DNA from 4 places in the Massilia niabensis genome. Region 1 is predicted to be linked to each of the others. Evidence: predicted binding sites of a transcription regulator. Region 1 holds the regulator's gene; each other region holds the start of a gene.
The links. Region 1 encodes sigma-54, which starts transcription at its own class of promoters, with help from an activator protein. Its sites were predicted from a motif close to TGGCANGNAANCTGCTTT; they were not measured.
Positions count from the first base shown of each region.

Region 2: a site for sigma-54 is predicted at 1,194-1,211, ahead of pepA (flocculation-associated PEP-CTERM protein PepA). Genes of this name have one in related genera too.
Region 3: a site for sigma-54 is predicted at 1,134-1,151, ahead of glnA (type I glutamate--ammonia ligase). Genes of this name have one in related genera too.
Region 4: a site for sigma-54 is predicted at 1,106-1,123, ahead of pepA (flocculation-associated PEP-CTERM protein PepA). Genes of this name have one in related genera too.

Region 1 is NZ_JBHSMU010000008.1:88,726-90,927, forward strand. It holds gene lptB (LPS export ABC transporter ATP-binding protein) at 1-622, shown strand, start outside; gene ACFPN5_RS07345 (RNA polymerase factor sigma-54) at 648-2,123, shown strand; gene hpf (ribosome hibernation-promoting factor, HPF/YfiA family) at 2,187-2,202, shown strand, end outside.
Region 2 is NZ_JBHSMU010000009.1:510,681-512,882, forward strand. It holds gene ACFPN5_RS10435 (XrtA/PEP-CTERM system exopolysaccharide export protein) at 91-762, shown strand; gene pepA (flocculation-associated PEP-CTERM protein PepA) at 1,261-2,112, shown strand.
Region 3 is NZ_JBHSMU010000003.1:117,879-120,080, reverse strand. It holds gene ACFPN5_RS00705 (CocE/NonD family hydrolase) at 1-283, shown strand, start outside; gene ACFPN5_RS00700 (rhodanese-like domain-containing protein) at 461-919, opposite strand; gene glnA (type I glutamate--ammonia ligase) at 1,238-2,202, shown strand, end outside.
Region 4 is NZ_JBHSMU010000004.1:134,707-136,908, reverse strand. It holds gene ACFPN5_RS03240 (TonB-dependent receptor plug domain-containing protein) at 1-132, shown strand, start outside; gene pepA (flocculation-associated PEP-CTERM protein PepA) at 217-1,068, opposite strand; gene ACFPN5_RS03230 (ribonuclease HI family protein) at 1,241-1,927, opposite strand; gene ACFPN5_RS03225 (YXWGXW repeat-containing protein) at 2,080-2,202, opposite strand, start outside.

The sequences.
Region 1 (2,202 bases):
CGGCAAGACGACCTCGTTCTACATGATCGTCGGCCTGGTGCCGTCGGACGCCGGCACCATCGAAATCAACGGCACCGACATTTCCAGCCTGCCGATCCACCGGCGCGCGGTATTGGGACTGTCCTACCTGCCGCAGGAAGCCTCGGTGTTTCGCAAACTGACGGTGGAAGACAACATCCGCGCCGTGCTGGAACTGCAGCGTGACGACAACGGCAAGGCGCTCACCAAAGCCGCGATCAACGAGCGGCTCGACTCCCTGCTGGCCGAACTGCAGATCGAGAAGCTGCGCGAGAACCAGGCGCTGTCGCTGTCGGGCGGCGAGCGGCGCCGGGTCGAGATCGCGCGCGCGCTCGCCACCAACCCGCGTTTCGTGCTGCTCGACGAACCGTTTGCCGGGGTCGACCCGATTGCCGTGATCGAGATCCAGCGCATCGTGCGCTTCCTGAAGGAGCGCGGCATCGGCGTCCTGATCACCGACCACAATGTGCGCGAGACGCTTGGCATCTGTGACCGCGCCTATATCATCAACCAGGGCGCCGTGCTGGCCTCGGGCCGCCCTGACGACATCATCGCCGACGAGTCGGTACGACGCGTCTACCTCGGCGAACACTTCCGCATGTAGTTAAAACGAAGAACCAAGCGGCATCATGAAACAATCCCTGCAACTCCGGACTTCGCAGCACCTGGCGCTGACGCCACAGCTACAGCAGTCGATCCGCCTGCTGCAGCTGTCCACGCTCGAACTGCACCAGGAGATCGAGCAGATCCTCTCCGATAACCCGCTGCTCGAGCGGATCGACGACCCGCTCGACAATTCCGTGCGCCTGCTGGCTGACGGCGCCATCAACGATTCGCCCGTCCAGCAGCCCGATGCGCCGGCGCCGAACGGGGACGAGCCAGCCGCTCCAGGGGAGGCTGGCGAGGCGCTCGATGCCAACGGCGGCGATGTCGAGCGCGGCGAGGCCGATGCCGACTGGGGCGACGCGCCGCGTGCATCCGGCAGCGACGGCGACGACGATGGCCGGCCGCAGCTGGGCGCCATTGGCGTGACGCTGCGCGAGCACCTGTCGGAACAGATCCGGGTAACGGGTGCGAGTACGCGCGACCGCGCGCTGGCCGAACTGGTGATCGACGCCATCGACGACAACGGCTACCTGGAAGAGCAGCTCGACGAGATCCACGCGCGCCTGCCCGAAGAGCTGGAAGTCGATATGGACGAGCTGCGCTGCGCGCTGGCGCTGGTGCAAAGCCTCGATCCGGTCGGCGTCGGCGCACGCAGCGCCAGCGAGTGCCTGGCGCTGCAGATCCGGCAGATGCCGGGCGTGCCGCTGGTGACCCGGCGCATGGCCCTGAAAATCGTCGAGGGCTATCTGACCTGGTTCGCCCAGCGCGAATTCAACAAGCTGAAAAAGGCGCTCGACTGCGACGACGAAGACCTGCGCGAAGCGCAAGCCGTGATCCGCCAGTGCAATCCGCACCCGGGCGCGGCCTTTGCGTCGAGCACCTCGGACTACGTGGTTCCGGACGTTATTGTCCGCAAGACCGGGTCCGGCTGGAGCGTAATGCTGAACCACGAAGTCATGCCGCGCCTGCGCGTGAACAACGTCTACGCGGCCCTGCTCAAGCAGGGCAAGGGCGAAGGCCAGATGAGCGCGCAACTGCAGGAAGCGAAGTGGTTAATTAAAAATATGCGCCAGCGTTTCGACACGATCCTGCGCGTTTCGCAGGCCATCGTCGAGCGTCAGCGCAACTTTTTCAGCCATGGCGCGGTTGCCATGCGTCCCCTTGTGCTCCGCGAGATTGCTGATACACTAGGCCTACACGAGAGCACGATTTCTCGCGTGACAACTCAGAAATTCATGCTGACCCCGCACGGCATGTTTGAGCTGAAGTATTTCTTCGGAAGCCACGTCGCCACCGAAGCGGGGGGCGAAGCCTCTTCGACGGCGATCCGGGCGCTCATTGCGCAACTGACAGGAGCAGAGGACCCCAGGAACCCATTATCCGACAGCAAGATCGCGGAAATGCTCGGTGAACAAGGCATGGTCATCGCGCGCCGCACGGTTGCAAAATATCGTGAGGCCCTCAAGATCCCTCCGGTCAGTCTCCGCAAATCCTTGTAACAACGGCAGCCATGCGCGACCCAAGCGTGCTGCGTCAGCCGTTTCTTTTTCAAAGGAGTGTGTATGAATCTCACTATCA
Region 2 (2,202 bases), on a different contig from region 1:
CACGCCTTATTGGCTCCCATGATTACGATACAATACGCCGGTTTGATGGCTAAATAACAATTTTTAATTTGCAATAACAACAGTTTGGCGATGCCGCCACTGCTTGTCGTGAAGGGGAATGAAGTGAGCAAGATCATGACGAATCTGACGAAACTGGCCCTGGCTTCGGCCTGTGCCCTGACCTTGTCCGGCTGCGCAGTGTGGGACAAGTTCCGGTCGCCGTCGCAGTCGGCCGTGTCGATGGCGGGCGTGGTACCAGCCGACTACCTGATTGGCCCGGGCGATGCCGTCAATATCATCGTCTGGCGCAATCCGGAAGTGTCGATGTCGGTGCCGGTCCGCCCGGACGGCAAGATCACGACCCCGCTGGTCGAAGACCTGCCGGCGGCGGGGAAAACCTCGACCGAGCTGGCGCGTGATATCGAAAAGGCACTGGCAAAGTTCATCCAGCAACCGGTCGTGACCGTCGTCGTCACCGGTTTCGTCGGCAACTACGGCGAGCAGATCCGCGTGATCGGCCAGGCCGCCAAGCCGCAAGCCCTGCCGTACCGCCGCGACATGTCGCTGATGGACGTCCTGATCGCCGTCGGCGGCGTCACCGAGTTCGCCTCGGGCAATCGCGCCAGCATCATCCGCACGGTCGATGGCCGGCAGCAAAAGCTGAATGTGCGCCTTGACGACCTGATCAAGGATGGCGACATCTCGGCCAACATGCCGATGCGCCCGGGCGACATCCTGGTGATCCCGGAGAGCTTCTTCTAAACCTCGATACTGTCGGGTTTTCTTACAACGGCGCCTCAGGGCGCCGTTTGTCATTGAAGGGCCCCTGGTTGATACCTGCAATCCTGCCGGCGGCACGCGCTCCGGCTGCGCACGCGCTGCTGTATATATGCACTGCCACCGGCGCGTGGCGCCAACAGGGCCACCATGCCACCTGCTTCAGCAAACCTTCATGTCGCCGCGGGCACGCGCCGGACTGTCAGGCGCGTGCTGCCGAGGGTGGCGTAGGAGCGTTCTTACAAAGCCACGGGAGGATTTTGTAGGAGCAACATTGTTAACTATTTCTTATAATAAAACAAAGATTCCTAAGAACATTGTAATAGAAAAATATGCTGTCGATATACTTTACAAGGGCATTGATCGGGGTCTAGATGCGTGCATTAAGTATCTGATTTTTAAAGAAAATCAAAAGCTGGCACAGCGCTTGCTAATAGGTGAGTGTGTTTGCCCAACCGATCAACTCCACTGAGGAATAGAATCATGAACTTTATGAAGAAACTGGCTTGCGCCGCCGCTGTTGCAATGTCCTTCGCTGGTGCCGCTAACGCGGAAGTCGTGCTGAACGACTGGGTCTTCAATCCAGGCGGTACCGGCTATGCAAACGGCCAGGAAGTCAATGAATACCTGGACGTGAACGGCAACGCCTTCATCCAGCTGACCCCAACCGGCGGCTCGAGCTTCACCTTCACCGAACACGCTGTGTTCAACATCGTCCAGGCTGACAGCAACGGCCAGCTGTTCCCAGTGAACTTCCCAGGCGGCAACATCAGCGCAACCTTCGAAGCGACCGGTCGCGGTAACTTCAGCGGCGCCTTCACCTTCACCGGTGGCACCATCCGCATGTACCAGAACCCGACCAATGGCCAGTACGGCACTGAGGCCGGCATCTACGGCGCGAACCTGGGCAACGAGATCGCTTCGTTCAACGTGCTGGCCGGCGGCGGGGGCGAAGTCGATGCAAGCGGCTCCCCAGTCAACAACGGTCAAGTGACCGTGCTGGCACAAGCCACCCAGATGGACGCTGGTTACTTCTTCCGTGGCAATGGCCAGGACCTGTCGCTGGAAGACATCATGGCCTTCGCCTTCACCAATGCCAACACCGTCGGTGAGCCGACCGCCCGCCTGGTGAACGAAGTCGCTTGCCAATACGCAGGCTTTACCGGCAACGGTTGCAACGGCAGCGCCTACGGCAACACCCCTGGCGCGTTCTTCGTCTCGAACAACGGCCAGTTCAAGCTGGCTGAAGTTCCAGAGCCAGGTTCGCTGGCCCTGTTCGGTATCGCGATGCTGGGTGCTGGCGTTGTCAGCCGCAAGCGCGCCAAGAAGGCCTGATTCGCCTCCTGAACGCAGTAGAGTTGGATGAAAAGAGCGGGCTTGCCCGCTCTTTTTCTTTGGCCGCTCGGTTTTGCGTATGGTTATGCC
Region 3 (2,202 bases), on a different contig from region 1:
GCGCGGCAAGTTCAGGAACAGCTTTGAGAAGCCGGCGCCGTTCACGCCGGGGAAGGTGGAGGCAGTCAATTTCGACATCGGCCAGGTCAACCACACCTTCCGCCGTGGCCACCGCATCATGGTGCAGGTGCAAAGTTCCTGGTTCCCGCTGGTCGACCTGAACCCGCAGACGTTTACGCACATCCCGAAAGCGCGCCCCGAAGACTTCCAGAAGGCAACCCAGCGCGTGTACCGCGCGCCAGGCACGGCGTCGGGCGTGCAGGTGCTGGTGCTGCCCCGCTGATGACGTAGGGTGTGCGGCTATACCCGAACGTTGGCGTTCACGCTGCTCGAACGCCTGCGTTGCGTTCCGCGGGCATTTAGCCCGCGTCACCCCACGCGTTCAACGCTCGGTTGATCATTCGCGGCGGATCACCCATGGCTGAACGCGTGAGCGGCAGAGCCGCCCACCCTACATTTTTTACGCCCCGACCCAGGGCAGCCCCGCCTTGCACCAGCCGCCGAGCGTCTTGCGGTGGCCTTCGCCATCGCGGTCGCCCTCGAAACCTTCCAGGATATCGAACGAATTGGCGTAACCCAGTTCGGTCGCCACCCGCGCGCTGTGGCGCGAGCGCACGCCGGAGCGGCACAGGAACAGCAGGATTTCGTCCGGGTTCGCCACCTGGGCCAGTTGCTCGCCGAACTGGGGATTCGGCTGGCCCCCGGGGTAGGTGGCCCACTGCACCGCCACATGCTGGGTGTCCGGGACCGCGATGCGGCCCACCCAGTCACGCTCGGCATTGGTGCGCACGTCGACGATCTTGACCCTCGGGTCGGCCTGAAGCAGTGCAAACGCTTCCTGCGGGGTCACGGCACCGGCATAGGATTGGCCCGGCGTGCGGGTACGTGCTGTTGCGAGAATGTCGTCAATCGTCGTCATGGTGTTCCCTGTTCGGTGAATCCGCACCCAATTGGGTCGGTCTTGCTGAAACGGTGCGTGGTGCTTCAAAATGGTGCGCTTTGTCCAGCCCGCACCAAAAAGGTGCAAAAGATGAGTTGGCTGCACCGCGATGGAAAACCGTACTCCGCAAGATTTTATGGTTAAACTCTCGTGTTGCCAAAGAACGATTGCGTATTTGTTCATGCTGGGGAGCTGGCACAGTTCCTGCATTAACGGTAGCAAGCAGGCTGCAGGCAAGCTGATCGGTTTCTGGAAACCTCGCTACCAGCAGCAACCCATTTCATTCAGGAGAAACGCATGGCAAAGACCGCCGCAGATGTGATACAGATGGTGAAGGACAACGAAGTCAAGTTCGTGGATTTCCGTTTCGCGGACACCCGTGGTAAAGAGCAGCACGTCACCGTTCCTGTGTCGCACTTCGACCTCGACAAATTCGAGTCGGGCCACGCCTTCGACGGCTCGTCGATCGCAGGCTGGAAGGGCATCGAAGCATCGGACATGATCCTGATGCCGGACCCGAACACCGCCAACATCGACCCGTTCATGGAAGAGACGACGATGTTCATGCAGTGCGACGTGATCGAACCGTCGGACGGCAAGGGCTACGACCGCGACCCGCGCTCGATCGCCAAGCGCGCCGAAGCCTACCTGAAGTCGACCGGCCTGGGCGACACCGCCTATTTCGGTCCGGAGCCAGAATTCTTCATCTTCGATTCGATCCGCTGGAAAGTCGACATGTCGGGTTGCTTCGTCAAGATCGATTCGGACGAAGCCTCGTGGTCGACCGACGCGAAAACCGAAGGCGGCAACAGCGGCCATCGTCCAGCGGTCAAGGGCGGCTATTTCCCAGTGCCTCCGGTCGACAGCTTCCAGGACATGCGCTCGGAAATGTGCCTGATCCTTGAATCGCTCGGCATCCCTGTCGAAGTGCACCACCACGAAGTGGCCGGCGCCGGCCAGAACGAAATCGGCACCCGCTTCTCGACCCTGGTCGAGCGCGCCGACTGGACCCAGAACCTGAAATACGTGGTCTGGAACGTCGCCCACAGCTACGGCAAGACCGCCACCTTCATGCCAAAGCCGATCAACGGCGACAACGGCTCGGGCATGCACGTGCACCAGTCGATCTGGAAAGACGGCAAGAACCTGTTCGCGGGCGACGGCTATGCCGGCCTGTCGGAAACGGCGCTGTTCTACATCGGCGGCATCATCAAGCACGCCAAGGCACTGAACGCGATCACCAACCCGGGCACCAACTCGTA
Region 4 (2,202 bases), on a different contig from region 1:
GCGCTGTCGAACATCCTGGGCGAGGACTTCGTCAACCGCCAGATCTTCCTCGAGCAGGACCGCCTGGTGGTGCGCAACCTGCGCTTCCCGGCAGGCCCGTCGGTGCGCGCGACGCTGGAGCTGAAGTTCTGAGGTCCTGAAGATTTAAAAATACAAGCAAAAAGGCCCGGACCGGAATCACTTCCGGCCCGGGCCTTTTTTCTTTGGCCCTAAGGCTTACGCTGCCTGTACGCGGCGGCGCAGGGCGCCGATGCCGGCCAGGGCGATGCCGAACAGCGCGACCGAACCCGGCTCAGGCACTTCGGCCAGCTTGAACTGGCCGTTGCCGCTGATGAAGAAGTGCTGGCGATCGACGTTCTTGTAGGTCTTGCCGTTGCAGCCGCGGCCGGTGAAGCCGCCGAATTCGCAGGCAACTTCCTTGACCAGGGTGCTGCGTGGGCTGCCCAGGGTATTGGCATTGGTGAAGGCGAACGCGAACATCGGCTGGGTCGACAGGTCGACCCCGTGCCCGTTGAAGAAGTAGCCGGCCTTGAGCGAGCCGGCGGCCGCCTGTGCGTGGACGGATACCTGACCATTGTTCAGCGGGCTGCCGTTCGCGTTGACCTTGCCGCCGCCACCGAGCAGGATATTGAATTCCGCAATCTGGATCCCCAGGTTGGCACCGAAATAGCCGGCCCTCGAACCATACTGCCCATTGGTCGGATTGTGGTACATGCGCAGCGTGCCGCTCTCGAACCGGAAGGCGCCCCCGAAGTCGCCTTTCCCCACCGCCTCAAGCGTTGCCGTGATGTTGCCGCCCGGGAATGCCATCGGGAACAGGGTGCCGTTGCTGTCAGCCTGGACCAGGTTGAACACGGCGTGCTCCTTGAACGTGAACGAGGTCGCGCCGGCTGGGGCCAGCTCGATGAAGGCGTTACCGTTCACGTCCAGGTATTCGTTAACCGCCTGGCCGCCGGCAAAGCCGCCGCCGGTCGGGTTGAACACCCAGTCGCTCATCAGGATCGAAGCCTGGGCCTGCGTGGACAAGGCGAGCACCGCGGCGCAACCGATCTGTTTCAGATATTTCATGTTGGACTTTTCAGGACATTGTTAGTATGCGTACTTACAAGCAAGTAACATGCCAACAGGAAAGTATCTTTAGTAATCAACAAGTTGGCGAATGTCAACTTCAGTAGCTGGTGTGGGCTGTAAAGATTTCCGACAGCCGGCGCGGCGCGGGCGCAGGCCGGGGCCGGGAAGCTCACCGGAATGCAAGGGCATCCGCATCGATCGCCAGCAGCTCGCCGGCGCGCTGGGACAAGCGGTCCGCTTCCAGGTTGCGGTGGCGCGGCACCCAGCGCAGGGTAACCCCCTGCAGCCGGCCGAGCAGGGCATGCACGCGCGCGCGGTAGGGCCGCAGCACCGGAGCGCTGTCCTCGAGTGGCCCGTTGACGTCGTCGATGACGACCTGGCTGTCGCCGTAGACGGCCAACTCGCCTGCGCCATGGGCCAGAGCGGCTTCCAGCACCGCGATCAGCGCCAGGTATTCGGCCTCGCTGCTGTTGCCGTAGCCGGCCGCGCGCGACAGTTCGACCAGTTCGCCCGCAGGTCCGCGCAGCAGGCCGCCGATGCCGCAGCGTCCCGGGTTGGGCCGCGCCGATCCGTCGAACCAGGCGCGCCAGGCGCAGGGCGCGCCCAGGTGCCTGGCGCCACGCAGGGCGTGCGCCGCCTCGCGCGCTGCCTTGCGCTGCGCCAGGCGCGCGGCTTCGGCGCCGCGCAGGGCCGCGCGTTGCGCCAGCAGCGCGGCAAGGCCGGCCTCGCCCGCGCTCTCCGCAAGCACCAGGCGCAGCGCGCTTTCGAACGGCAAGCCCTCGCGCAATGCGCGCTTGCGGCTGGCGGCGAGTTCGGTACGGTTGGCGGCGCTTTGCAGGCGGTCGAGATCGGTCATCTCGCCAGCATAAAGCATTTCGATGGGTTCGCGCCGCTTGTGAGTCCGCAACAAACGTCTTGCCCGTCGTCGCCGCATCCCGGCAGGCGAAAAAAAAGCGCCTCTTTCGAAGCGCTTTCTTCATCCTGCCTGGTTATTCCGCGTCATGCGAATTAACGGCGGTATGGATTGTCCGGGCTGCTGTCGCGGCTGTTGCGGCGACCGTCGCCATCGCGGTCATGGTCGTACCGGTTCTCGACGCCGTCGTTGTCGCGGTCGCGGTCGCGGGCATTCGG